One region of the Serratia nevei genome, then DNA from elsewhere that is predicted to be linked to it. Evidence: predicted binding sites of a transcription regulator. Region 1 holds the regulator's gene; each other region holds the start of a gene.
What was found. Region 1 encodes Fur, which represses iron uptake genes when iron is present. Its sites were predicted from a motif close to ATAATAATGAGAACNACTATCAA; they were not measured.

Region 1 (4,728 bases):
ATACCCTAATCTGAATCTCTCTCAGTATGAACTTCGCCATGAAATTACATTATCAACTGCTGGCCGCCGAGTCAGACGCGCTGCCGGTGCTGCTGATCCACGGGCTGTTCGGCAATCTGGACAACCTGGGCGTGCTGGCGCGCGATCTGCATAAACAGCACACGGTGATCAAGGTCGATCTGCGCAACCACGGCCTCTCCCCGCGCGCCGACGACATGAACTACCCCGCCATGGCGCAGGATCTGCTGGCGCTGCTCGACGAACTGCAGCTGGAAAAAGCGATCGTCATCGGCCATTCGATGGGCGGCAAAGCGGCGATGGCGCTGACCGCCATCGCGCCCGAGCGCGTCGCCAGGCTGATCGTCATCGACGTCGCGCCGGTGAATTACCAGACCCGCCGCCACGACGAGATCTTCGCCGCGCTGAAGGCCGTCAGCGCCGCCGGCATCACCCAGCGCCAGGCGGCTGCCCAGCTGATGCGCGACTACCTGCAGGAAGAAGGCGTGATCCAGTTCCTGCTGAAGTCCTTCCACAACGGCGAATGGCGCTTCAACCTGCCGGTGCTGATCGAACGCTACGAAGACATCACCGGCTGGCAGGAAGTCCCGGCCTGGCCGCATCCGACCCTGTTCATTCGCGGCGGCCTGTCGCCGTACGTGCAGGACAGCTACCGTGCGGACATCGCCCGCCAGTTCCCGCAGGCCCGCGCGCACGTCGTCGCCGGCACCGGCCATTGGGTGCACGCCGAAAAACCGGAAGCGGTGCTGCGCGCCATTCACCGTTTCCTCGACGAAGCCTGAAAAACGCACTCACCTGGCGAAAAAACGCGCTAAAGATAACGGCTTAGCGCGTTTAGCCCGCAGTTAGGCATTGTCGTCGCTCCATCTGCTGGGGTAATATGGCGCGCTATAATTTTGCCACCGCGCCAGCGCGTTCGCGAACGCCGGTTCGGGGGTGAATTTGGGTTAGGGTTTATTGGCCCGAAGTGTGTTAACCGATGCCTCCGGAAGCGTGCGAGCGCTTTTTGATGCAAACTCCCTTGCAGTACCGCTACCTATGGCAAAAGAACAAACGGATCGCACGACGCTGGATCTGTTCGCAGATGAACGCCGTCCGGGGCGCCCGAAAACCAACCCGCTTTCCCGCGATGAACAGCTTAGAATCAATAAGCGCAATCAGTTACGGCGCGATAAAGTGCGTGGATTGCGGCGCGTAGAGCTGAAAATCAACGCGGATGCGGTGGACGCCCTGAACAAACTGGCGGAACAGCGCAACATCAGCCGCAGCGAACTCATCGAGCAGATGCTGTTGGCACAACTGGCGGAAGAACAGCCGGAACATTGATCTCTTCGGCCGCACGCGCGGCGCGGCGTTAAGGACAACGCCGGATCGACCACGCTTTTCTTCATTCTCCGGCATCGCATAAATGCGATAAAACCCCGGCGCCACTTTCTGGCATGATACGCATTTACCGGTAAGAGACTGCGCCTGTCGGCGCCCGCCCCGGAGGCGAAAGGCTCTTGCCATGGCATCATTTTAATCGGCGTCAGCGGCGGCAGTGCCGGCGTCGAGTAATGCAATTACTTGAATTTAAAGGTTATACGCGATATGGCTACTGTAGGCATTTTCTTTGGCAGCGACACTGGCAATACCGAAAACATTGCCAAAATGATCCAGAAAATTCTCCAGAAACAGTTTGGCGACGACGTCTCTGAAGTGCATGACATCGCTAAAAGCAGCAAAGAAGACCTGGAAGGGTTCGATATCCTGCTGCTGGGTATCCCGACCTGGTACTACGGTGAAGCGCAGTGTGACTGGGATGATTTCTTCCCGACGCTGGAAGAAGTCGACTTCAACGGCAAACTGGTGGCGCTGTTCGGCTGCGGCGACCAGGAAGACTACGCGGAATACTTCTGTGACGCGATGGGCACCATCCGCGACATCATCGAACCGCGTGGCGCGGCCATCGTGGGCCACTGGCCGACCAAAGGCTACCACTTCGAGGCCTCCAAAGGCCTGGCGGACGACAACCACTTCATCGGTCTGGCGATCGACGAAGACCGTCAGCCTGAGCTGACCAACGAGCGCGTGGACGCCTGGGTCAAACAAATCGTCGAAGAGCTGAGCCTGGCCGATATCGTCGGCTAAGCCCCGGCACTGGCGAAAGGTTGAACAAAGGCCCTGTAAAGTGCATAGTGTGCCCACAGGGCCGTCATCGGCAGCAGGGATTGCTGCGATAGAAGCTACAGATTTGTAACTTCCCACCCCGTCACGGTAGACTGAGATATCGGTTTATCCCATCCATCAAGGCGTTGCATGCAAAACATGCAATAGTGCAATTATATCTTTGTTAACAACCGGCGGTTTCCATTTAGTACAACCGGTTCTATAATGAGACGCATTAACTCTTTGTGCCGACCGATGCCACAGGCGAGTACGCCTCAACTTGATTAGCATAGTAACAGGACTGAATTCGCATGACCGACAACAACATCGCATTGAAGAAGGCCGGCTTAAAAGTCACGCTTCCGCGACTCAAAATCCTGGAAGTACTGCAAAATCCGGAATGCCATCACGTCAGTGCGGAAGATTTGTACAAAAAACTGATTGATATGGGCGAAGAGATCGGGCTGGCAACGGTTTATCGCGTACTGAACCAGTTTGACGATGCGGGCATTGTGACACGTCACAATTTCGAAGGCGGCAAGTCCGTGTTCGAGCTGACCCAACAGCATCACCACGATCACCTGATTTGCCTGGACTGCGGCAAAGTGATCGAATTCAGCGACGAATCCATCGAAGTGCGCCAGCGTGACATCGCCAAGCAGCACGGCATCAAGCTCACCAACCACAGCCTGTACCTGTACGGCCACTGTGAAACCGGTGACTGTCGCGAAGACGAAACGCTGCACGACAAGAAATAAGCCTGACCGGCTATGAAAAACCGCCTCACGCAGAGGCGGTTTTTTTATGCCTGCCGTGCAAAGGGCAAAAAAATCCCCGGACAAGCCGGGGGAAAATCATGTCATGAAATATCACAATTGCAGCGGCACTGCTACTCCACGTACTACTCTCACTACAACGTCCGCCCTACGCCGACACGCGCGGGCGAACGCATTCCCCCTTCGTTATACGGCCGCCGCCAGGGCAGCAGGCCGTTGCACCGGGCTTAGACCTTCTCGGCGCGGCTGTAGCGCTTGCCGTCCGGGCTAACCGAACGCACCTGCACCTCACCGGACACCGCAGGCTTGGCCTTGGCGTCATAGCGCTGCCACTGCTTGCCGCCGTCGGTGGAGTACTCGATGCCCAATCCCGGCAGCGCGATATTCGCCTCCAGCTTGCCGCCCGCTACGCGTGCGCCCGGCACCGGCAGACGGTAAGCGACGCCACCTTTGTCCAGCTTGGCCAGTTCACGCTGCCCCAGGATATTGGCGAAGCGCAGCCAGTCTTTCTCCAGCGTCTTGGTATCGACAAAGTGGGTTTCCCCGCCTTTGTATTCGCGGCCGGCGCGGTAGTCCTGCTCCCAACCGGCGCGGTGCCAGGCGCGTTCAGCCACCGACAGCGCGCGTGGGAAAATCATGTATTCCATCTGCGGATCGGTGCGCTGGGTTTCGCTCCACAGCTGAGCGGACAGCCCGTAGGCGCCCGGCCACGGCTTGTCGCTCTTGGCGTTGAAGTGGTTGCCGTCGCGGTCGACCGAAGTTTCCGCGTTCTGCGGCATGTTATCCGGCGCGAAGCTGAACACCTTGCGCTCGTCGCTGAAGCGGGTACCCCAGTAGTAACCGCGCTCGTCCGGGTTCACCTCGTAAGGGAAGTCCATGTAGACGTAGTCCGGGTTGGAAACCACCACTTCATACCCTTTGTTGGCCCAGTCGTTGACGCTATCGAAACCGCCCCAGTACAGGGTATCCCAGAAGTTGACGCCCACGCGCGAGGTGGCGAACGCCTTCGCGTTCTCGGCGTCTTTCAAGCCATCCTGCCAAGCCTGCATTCTGTCGATGCCGTGCGCCTTCACCAGCTTGCTGACCTCTTGGCCGAAGTAGCTCGGCAGATGCTCCATGTCGGCCACCTTGCCTTCTTTGATCATCGTCTGGCACACCTGCGACTTGGCCCACGGCTTGTCTTCGTTGCTCTGATCGATGATGCCTTTGCCCGGCTCCGGTTTCGCCTTGTCGGTGTAGCCGGCGCCCAGGCGAATGTTTTTCGCTTCGTCGCCGCCGAAGTGCCAGGTCTTGATCGGCTGGCCGGCCTCTTTATGCATCTGGGCGATCTCGCCGATCACCTTGTCGACAAAACGCTGGGAAGAATCCAGGCACGGGTTCAGGTAGCTCTGGCGGTTAAAGAACTGCACGGAGGTGGTGTTGGAGGTATCGGTCGGATCCACCAGGCGGAATTCGTTGGCCTCTTGCTCTTTCCCGGCGGCATGCAGCTTTTTATAGCGCGCTTCCATCGAGACCACCGCGGCGCGGGCGTGTGCCGGCATGTCGATCTCCGGGATCACTTCAATCTGGCGTGCCTGGGCGTATTTGATGATGTCGATATAGTCCTGACGGCTGAAGAAGCCGCCGTAGACGTCCGGCCCCTGGCCGTACTGCGGCAGCAGACAGGTGGTTTCGCTCAGATCGTGGCAGCGCTGGCCGCCGACCTCCGTCAGCTCAGGCAAACCGGGGATCTCGATGCGCCAGCCTTCGTCATCGCTCAGGTGGAAGTGGAATTTGTTGAGCTTGT
Region 2 (4,728 bases), 2.5 Mb from region 1:
GAGATTTTTTCCTATTTTCAGGATGAGTTGGCCTTTTTTACTGGGGTGAATATTTTTAGAAATAAAAATATCGGTGGACTGAACCGAATTGAAGGCGGAGTGATTTTTGTTGATGAGAAGAAACGGCTGTATGATACGATCATAAAATTCACAAATTGCTTTGAATTCAATATGGTGGAGTCATTTGATGCTATATTCCCCGATGTGGATATGATTTTCAAAGATTATTATCTGTCAGACTCTGTTTCGCATCTGCTGCATCCTGTATTAATTACAGAAAAGGAGTTCAATATCTGGATTACGCCTTCCGTGGATGGTGAAGTGATAAGGGTTGCTATGGAGACTCATGTTCCTCAATCCATTGAGGTTATGAAGCGTAGTCTGAATATCGATGCGTATGTGGATCGCAGAAAAATAGATGTCATCTCTAGCGCGTTGTTTACACATACCTCATCATTTACCTATTCAGAGAGTCCCAGAACGGTTGTTCCCTGTTGGACATCAAGCGAGGATGATAAGAAAATTGTGGTCGTGGAAAGCGTTGACTCTTATTATAATTCATCGCCAATTATCTCCGAGGAGATTACGACGCTCTTAGGCCGCTCAATTAACTGATCTTTGATTCATGGCCGCCACAATAAGGCTGATGAAAGAGTACGGTATTTATCTCCGTGATTAACTGTGTCGCTAAAACTGGGCGGCACAGGTGTTTATCATCATTTTACTGTCTAACTTTTAATCTGCAATTCGCCATGCGTCTCTCACCGAATGTGTCGACATAATTTAAGCAGGCGTTTTCCTCTCCTGCAGGTACGTTTTCATTATGATTCCCTACCAACAAAAAAGGCGCCCGCAGGCGCCTTGTTATCGCAGTCGGTTCGAGGCTTAGCCCAGTACCAGACCCGCGATGGAAGCGGACAGGATGCTGACCAGCGTAGAGCCGTACACCAGTTTCAGGCCAAAGCGCGACACCACGTTGCCCTGGTGTTCGTTCAGACCCTTGATCGCACCGGCCACGATGCCGATGGAGGAGAAGTTGGCGAAGGACACCAGGAACACCGACAGGATCCCCAGGCTGCGCGGCGACAGTTCGGCAGACACTTTCTGCAGCTCCATCATTGCCACGAACTCGTTGGAAACCAGCTTGGTGGCCATGATGCTGCCAACCTGCAGGGCTTCGTGTTTAGGAATCCCCATGATCCAGGCGAACGGATAGAAGAAGTAGCCGAGGATTTCCTGGAAGCTCAGGCCGAAGATGGCGCTGAACACACCGTTGAGCGCGGCGATCAGGGCGATGAAGCCGATCAGCATCGCGGCAACGATAATCGCTACTTTGAAGCCGGCCAGGATATATTCACCCAGCATTTCGAAGAAGCTCTGGCCTTCGTGCAGGTTGCCGAGGTGCAGCTCTTCTTCTTTATTGGTGTCGTACGGGTTGACCAGCGACAGCACGATAAAGGTGCTGAACATGTTCAATACCAGCGCCGCCACCACGAACTTGGCGTCCAGCATGGTCATGTAGGCACCGACGATGGACATGGACACCGTAGACATCGCGGTCGCCGCCATGGTGTACATGCGCTTTTCCGACATCTTGCCCAGGATATCCTTGTAGGCGATGAAGTTTTCGGATTGGCCCAGGATCAGCGAGCTGACGGCGTTGAACGACTCCAGCTTGCCCATGCCGTTCACTTTCGACAGCACGGTACCGATAATACGGATGATGAACGGCAGCACCTTGATGTACTGCAGAATACCGATCAGCGCCGAAATGAAGACGATCGGGCACAGCACCTTCAGGAAGAAGAACGCCAGGCCTTTGTCGCCCATGCCGCCGAATACGAAATCAGTCCCTTGTCCCGCAAATCCGAGCAGTTTGTCAAACAGCGCGGCAAATCCTTTTACGAAGCCCAAACCCGCTTCCGAATGCAGGAAAAAGTAGGCCAGCAGTACTTCGATAACCAGTAGTTGAATAACATAGCGAATGCGGATGCTTTTACGATCGCGGCACACCAACAGGGCCAGGATCGCCACCACCACTATCGCCAACGCAAAGTGCGCAATATGGGACATGTTTGCTCCAAATTTGAGGCAGGCTGAATTTCGGCTGTCATTTTATGTAACGCTACGTTTAAAAACGAGACTTCTATTGCAAATATGGAAAATCATAGTGGGAGTTCTCCTAAAGTGTTGCGCAAAAGCATAAAAAATCAAGATGTTAAAGCAGCAATAGGAAATTCGTATTCTTGTGCTAACCTGTCTTTCAGGGGTATTGCAGCCCAAATCCCATCAGAAAAGCACGGAAATCGGCAAGCTCCGCGCTGAACCCTTCGATAAAACCGTTAATGTTGGCTATTACAGAGATAAGTTTTACCGCTCTAAATGCGCTTGATAATTATTATCATTTATATAGAGTGGAGATAAACGTAATTTCAGTAAGGGTTCAACATATGCTGAACAGTCGCGTGGTTGAAACCACCTCCGGGCGCTCCGCCAGGAAAATCAAACTCTCGCTGATGGGGCCCGCCTTCATCGCCGCTATCGGCTATATCGATCCCGGTAACTTCGCCACCAACATCCAGGCCGGCGCCTCGTTCGGCTACAGCCTGCTGTGGGTGGTGGTTTGGGCCAACGTGATGGCGATGCTGATCCAGCTGTTGTCCGCCAAGCTGGGCATCGCCACCGGGAAAAACCTGGCCGAGCATATTCGCGATCGCTTTCCGCGGCCGGCGGTGTGGGCCTATTGGGTGCAGGCGGAGATCATCGCCATGGCGACCGATCTGGCCGAGTTTATCGGCGCGGCGATCGGCTTCAAGCTGCTGCTCGGCGTTTCCCTGTTGCAGGGCGCAGTGCTGACCGGCATCGCCACCTTTTTAATCTTGATGCTGCAAAAGCGCGGGCAAAAGCCGCTGGAGCTGGTGATTGGCGGCCTGCTGCTGTTCGTCGCCGCCGCTTATATCGTCGAGCTGGCGTTCTCCCAGCCGCAGCTCGCGCCGCTGCTGAAGGGCATGGCGCTGCCCGATCTGCCTAACGGCGATGCGGTATTTCTGGCCGCCGGGGTATTGGGCGCCACCATCATGCCGCATGTGATCTACCTGCATTCGTCGCTCACCCAAATCGGCGGCGAGCACGACAAGGCGGAGCGCTATGCCGCCACCAAAGTCGATGTCGCCGTGGCCATGACCATTGCCGGTTTCGTTAACCTGGCGATGATGGCCACCGCCGCCGCCGCGTTTCATTTCAGCGGCCACAGCGGCATCGCCGATCTCGATGTGGCTTACCTGACGCTGCAACCGCTGCTCGGGCAAGCCGCTGCTACCGTGTTCGGCCTGAGCCTGGTGGCCGCCGGCCTCTCCTCTACCGTGGTGGGCACGCTGGCGGGGCAGGTGGTGATGCAAGGATTCGTGCATTTCCATATCCCGCTGTGGCTGCGGCGCGCGGTGACCATGCTGCCGTCGTTTATCGTCATCATGCTGGGGATGGACGCGACGCGCATTCTGGTGCTGAGCCAGGTGCTGCTCAGCTTCGGCATTGCGCTGGCGCTGGTGCCGCTGCTGGCTTTCACCGGCAATCGGGCGCTGATGGGGGAGATGGTCAACGGCCCAGTGGTGCAAAACCTGGGTAAGCTGATCGTACTGGTGGTGGTGGGATTGAACGGCTATCTGCTGATCGGCAGCGTGCTGTAGGCAAAAAAAGCGCGGGCCGGCATGGTGCCGGCCCGTCGTCGTTAATCGCGGTCGTCATCGCCGTGGCGGCGCCAGCGATCGCGATCGTGATCGTGGTGGTGCTTTTTCTCTTTCTTCCAGTAATGCTTGTCGCAACGGCGGTCGCATTTGTAATAACGGCCATCGCGAGAGTAGTAGTATTTGCGCCAATAGTCGCGATCGCGCCAGCGATAGCCGTCCCAGTAATAGCCACGCGGGCTGCGGTCGCCGAGATAGCGGCCCTGATGGCCTTGCCACCAGTCACGATCGCGCCAGTCGTAACCGTCCCAGTAACGGCCGCGATTGTCCTGATCGCCGATGCGCAATGAAACGCCCGGCATCAGATCGATGCTGAGCCCTTCGGCGTGAGCCTGCTGTACGGCGGGCAACACCGTCGCCGCCAAGATGGCAGCCAAGAGCAGAGGTTTAAACATGACTTCTCCTTTCCGCTTGCGCGGCCTGGCCGTTAATCACTTTATGAAGCGCGTTCATCAGTTTAAAAAGCGGCCTTATCGTTATTTTTGCTGCAATATCGGCATCATAGCGCCGGCGCATAGGGTTGAATCTGAGAGCCACTCTGAAAACGGCGCCGCAGGCCGAGATTTGAGATTTTTCTGGGGGATCGCCGCTCGGTGGAGCGGCGGTATTTGTAAGCGATTACAGTAGGATTTGTTCGATCTGAACGAGCTCTTCTTCACTGAAATGACGATTGGCCAGCATGCCTACCGCGTCTTCTATCTGCGCACTCTTGCTGGCGCCGATCAGCACCGAGGTGACGCGATCGCCGCGCAGCACCCAGGCCAGCGCCATTTGCGACAGCTTTTGCCCGCGTTGCCGCGCCAGCGCATCGAGGCGGTGCACCTTGTCCAGCCGTTCGGCGGTCAGTTGCTCCGGCTGCAGAAAGCGGCTGCCGCTGGCGGCGCGGGAATCTTGCGGGATGCCGTGCAGATAGCGGTCGGTCAGCAGGCCGCCCGCCAGCGGCGAGAAGGCGATCGATCCGACGCCATGCTCCGCCAATGTGTCC
Region 3 (4,728 bases), 1.4 Mb from region 1:
GGTCGGGTTGACGCACTACCTCCTGCACCGCAGCACCACCCAGCTGCAGCCTAACTGTTATCTGCAGGATCTGTTCACTGCGGAGACGGTGCGCGGCAAAGGCGTAGCGAGAGCGCTGATCGCGGCGGTCTACGAGCGTGCGCAGCAGCTGGGGTTGCCGCGGGTTTATTGGAATACCCACGAAACCAACCAGACCGCCATGCGGCTGTATGACAAGGTGGCGGAGCGCCCCGGTTTCGTGATGTACCGCAAGGCGCTTTGACGCCGGGCGAAAAGAAAACGGGCGCCAAACGGCGCCCGGAGATGGGGGGTTAGAAATCGACCGTCGCCTGCAGGCTGAGGCTGCGCGGTTCGCCTTCAATCACGCGCAGGTTACCGGCGCTGGAGGCGTAGTATTCGCGGTTAAACAGGTTTTTCACATTCAGTTTCAGCTGAGTATGTTTGCCAAGCAGCTTGCTGTCCCAGGCGACAAAGGCATCCGCCACGGTGTAGGCCGGCATGGTGAAGCTGTTCTCCGGATCGCCGGCGCGGCGGCCGACATAGCGCGCACCGCCGCCCACGCGCACCTCGCCGGGCACCACCGGCAGCGTCATGCGGTGGCTGAGATACAGGCCGCCCATGTTGGTCGGGGCGTTGACCAGCCGGTTGCCGACGTTGGCCGGATTGAGGTTGTCTTCGACGATCTCGGTTTTGTCGTAGCTGTAGTTGGCGGTGAGATCCCAGTTGGGCGCCACTTCGCCGTTCAACTCCAGTTCAGCACCGGTGGATCGCGCCTTGGGAATGCTGCGGGTCACGCCGTTGATAAAGATCGACATATTGCTTTCATCAATACGATAGAGCGCCAGCGTGGCGTCGAACGCCGGGGCGATCTGCCATTTGCCGCCCACCTCATAGGTGGTGCCGGTTTCCGGCGTGGCGACGTTGCCGTTATCGTCGATGGCGGTGGACGGCGTGAAGGAACGGCTGTAGTTACCGTACAGAGACAGGTTCGGCGTCAGCTTATACACCAGCCCCGCCTGCGGCAAAAACTGATCGTCTTTGTCATTGAGCGTATTTTTCGGCTTCTGGAAACCGTTGCTGTTGTTCTGGTAATACGACTGATAGCGTGCGCCGAGCACCGCAATCCACCGGTCGGAGAGATGAATGCTGTCCTTGGCGTACAGGGAGCGGCTGAACAGCGTCGTGCGCAGGTTGCTCAATGCGTCGTTGTAGGTGGTGCTGTCGGTGACGGGCGCTTCGCCATACGCCGGATCGTACATGTTGAACGTCTTCGACACTTTGCCGCGATAGGAGTAGGCCTTGTAAGTCTGGTTCTTTTCGTAGTCCACGCCCAGCAGCAGGTCGTGTTGCATGCCGAACACCTCCGGCGAACCGGTCACATCCCAGGAATAATAATCGGTCTGGTGATTGAAGCCGCGGTTGGCGTCGGCGCGGCGCGAAACGATGCCGGTCGCGGTGTCGATCGCGGTGGCGCGCACTTCGTTGCTGTCGTAACGGCGTTGCAGCCAGGCGTAGTTGAGGCGGGTGGTCCAGATCGGAGCCAGCGCATATTCATAATGGGCGTTCAGGCGTTTGTTCTTGCCCCAGGCGCGGTTGGCGTAGTCATCCAGCCGGCGGTTATAGGGCACATCGACCGGTTTGCCGTCGATAAACGCGGTGCCGCGATCGTAAGGAATGTCGTATTTGTACTCGCTGTAGGCGATGTTAAAGGAAGCCTGGTCGCCGAACCAGCTGAGTGAAGGAGCGATCAGCGTGTGTTCGTCGCTGCCGAAGTTACGCCAGTAATCCTCGTGCTGTCGCTCGGCGATCAGGCGGAAGGCGAAGCCGCCGCCCAGCGGGCCGGTCACATCGACGCTGCCGCTGCCGCCGCCGAAGCTGTTGGTGGCGCCGCTAATGCGGGTGTTCCAGTCATACTGCGGTTTTTTGCTGATCAGGTTGATGACGCCGCCGGGGCTGAGGATGCCATACAGCAGCGAAGCGGAACCTTTCAGCACCTCGACGCGATCGGTGGTGGCGTCCATGCTCAGCCCTTGGTTGCTGCGCACGCCGTCGATGAACACCGAACCGTCGGAGTTAACCCCAAAGCCGCGTTTGACGAAGCCATCCTCGGTGCCGCCGAGCGTGTTGCCCTGGGTGACGCCGCTGACGAATTTCATCGCGTCATTGACGCTTTTGACCTGGAAGTCGTCAATCACCTGTGAGGTGACGACGCTGACCGATTGCGGCAGTTCACCGATTGGCGTGGCGGTTTTGCTGCCGGTTGAGGCGGTATCGGCGCTATAGCTGCCGGCAGGCAGGGCGGTGGCGGTCACCGTGATGGCGTCTTCCTTTTTTGCGTCGGGCGCGGCGGCGATCGTCAGGGCGGGAAACAGGCCGGCGATCAGGGGCAGCGAGCGGAAAACGTGATTTTTTTTGTTTTTGTTGGGGCGGCGAAGAACTGACTGGTGCATATCATTCCATGGTAAATAATAAATAATAACGATTATCATTATAATTATCGTTTAATGGGCTTAGATAGAGGGCAAAGGAGAGATCCGCGCATTGCCCGATTTTATTTTGTCATCAAGGAAAAAGACGGCGGTTTTACCGGTAAAAATCCGACGAATTGACCATAATGATCAAGACGGCCGGGATGCCTTGGCAGTTTCTGCGCCAGATAGGTGAGTGTCGTCAATATATTGATACACAAATATATTTTTCCTTGATGAATAAACAGGTGTCCGGACCGGCAAAACTGGCAATAATAGGCGGGTCGGCCGTTTATCTTCTCCTCATCGTCGACGGTTGTGACACGCAAAGACTGTCACCTTACGCTAGCGGAAGTCTCTGGATCCAAGATGCAAACCACCTCGTTGTCCGATACCCGGAAAATCTGGCCCGCGCTCAGCATTTTTTTGCTGGTGTTCGCGCTGTGTCTGCTGGGCATCGTGAGCCGGCCCGGCAGTTTTCTGGCGATATTCTGGCCGGCTAACGCCGTGCTGCTGGCCGTTTTGGTGCGCCGCCCGCAGTGGGCGACGCGCGCCGGCTGGGGGATGGCTGTGCTGGGCTACCTGGCGGCGGATCTGTTGACCGGCAGTGCGTTGGAGAAAGCGCTGCTGCTGAACGCCGCCAATCTGGCCGGCGTGGTGGTGGGCTATCTGCTGTTCATGCGGCTGTCGCCGCCGGCGCGCATGTTGCAACGCGGCGCGTCCAGCATGTATCTGTTCGGTATCTGCCTGGCCGCCGCCGCCGCTACCGGCTTGGTGGGGGCCGTTGCCTCGCAGTGGTTGTTCGGCAGGCCCTATTTGACCTCCCTGGCGCTGTGGTTCTCATCTGAATTCACCAACTACGTCACGCTGATGCCGTTCATTCTGGTGTTTCCCGCCGATTGGCGACATCGCCTGCGCGCGGCCTGCGCCATGTTGATACAGCGCAGCCAATGGCCGCAGGCGGGGGGGAAACTGGCGGTGTTGGCGCTGCTGGCGCTGGCGGCGGTCTGCAGCGTGCTGATCGGCGGCCCCGGCGCGGTGATCTTCCCGATGCCGGTGCTGCTGTGGCTGGCGATGTCCTTTTCGTTGTTCAGCACCATGATCGCGGTGCTGGTTTACGTGCTGTGGTGCCATCTGGCGATCGATTTCGGGTTGCTTAGCACCACGCTCGACATGAAGGTGCTGCAGAACGCGGTATCCATGCGCCTGGGCATCGCGCTGCTGGCGTTGGGGCCGATCGCCGTCGCCAGCATGAACTATGCGCGCAACGCGTTGTTACGCACGCTGGAGCACGTGGCGAATCACGATGCGTTGACCCACGTGCTGACGCGCAATGCGTTTATGCAGCGCGGCGAGCGGGTGATCGATCAGAAAGGGGAGCTGGTGTGCGTCATGATGCTCGACATCGACTATTTCAAATCGATCAATGACCGTTTCGGCCACGCCGGTGGCGATCAGGCGCTGATGGCGTTTACCCGTGCGATCGCCGCCGATCTGAACGTCAACGATCTGTTCGGCCGCATGGGCGGCGAAGAGTTCGCCATCGTCTCGACGCTCGGCCAGCCGCAGCAGGGGTTGCAGCTGGCCGAACGGCTGCGGCAACGCATTGAGGCGGAATCGATCACCATGCCGGCCGGCCATCCGCTGCAGATCACCGTCAGCATCGGCATGGTGACCTGCCCGGGCGGTTCCGGCCATAGCCTGGCCGACCTGCTCAAACTGGCGGATCTGGCGGTATACAAAGCAAAAAATGCCGGCCGTAATCGGGTCGCCACGCCGGAATCTTACCCGCCGAACGATCCGGGCTGCTGAACTTCCGATCCGGGCCGCGCGCCCGCCGTCTAAACTGGTAGGGGGCACGGGCAACGTCGCCCGTGCTGAACCGACTGTCCTTAATCAGACAAGAGGATACCAGGATGAAATACGTAGACGGGTTTGTGGTGGCGGTGCCGGCCGCCAACAAGGAGGCTTATCACCGGCAGGCGGCCGCTGCGGCGCCGCTGTTCAAAGAGTTTGGCGCCACGCGCATCGTGGAGTGTTGGGGCGATGACGTGCCCGACGGCAAACTCACCGACTTTCGCGGCGCGGTAAAGGCGCAGGAGGGCGAAGTGGTGGTGTTTAGCTGGATAGAGTACCCCTCCAAGGCGGTGCGCGACGCCGCCAACCAGAAAATGATGAACGATCCGCGCATGAAGGCGCTGGGCGAGATGCCGTTTGACGGCAAACGCATGATCTTTGGCGGGTTCGCGCCGATCCTCGA

Region 2: the regulator Fur is predicted to act here: its motif matches at 2,389-2,411, upstream of V8N38_RS18175 (Nramp family divalent metal transporter).
Region 3: the regulator Fur is predicted to act here: its motif matches at 2,473-2,495, upstream of V8N38_RS12710 (TonB-dependent siderophore receptor).

What each region holds. Positions count from the first base shown of each region.
Region 1 is NZ_CP149940.1:1,241,465-1,246,192, reverse strand. Features, by position in the region: gene ybfF (esterase) at 27-800, shown strand; gene ybfE (LexA regulated protein) at 1,057-1,344, shown strand; gene fldA (flavodoxin FldA) at 1,609-2,148, shown strand; gene fur (ferric iron uptake transcriptional regulator) at 2,478-2,924, shown strand; gene V8N38_RS05820 (beta-N-acetylhexosaminidase) at 3,170-4,728, opposite strand, start outside.
Region 2 is NZ_CP149940.1:3,775,483-3,780,210, reverse strand. Features, by position in the region: gene V8N38_RS18185 (FAD-dependent oxidoreductase) at 1-615, shown strand, start outside; gene V8N38_RS18180 (NupC/NupG family nucleoside CNT transporter) at 886-2,073, opposite strand; gene V8N38_RS18175 (Nramp family divalent metal transporter) at 2,451-3,686, shown strand; gene V8N38_RS18170 (DUF2502 domain-containing protein) at 3,728-4,138, opposite strand; gene mgrA (L-glyceraldehyde 3-phosphate reductase) at 4,362-4,728, opposite strand, start outside.
Region 3 is NZ_CP149940.1:2,634,858-2,639,585, reverse strand. Features, by position in the region: gene V8N38_RS12715 (GNAT family N-acetyltransferase) at 1-262, shown strand, start outside; gene V8N38_RS12710 (TonB-dependent siderophore receptor) at 312-2,450, opposite strand; gene V8N38_RS12705 (sensor domain-containing diguanylate cyclase) at 2,838-4,280, shown strand; gene V8N38_RS12700 (DUF1428 domain-containing protein) at 4,385-4,728, shown strand, end outside.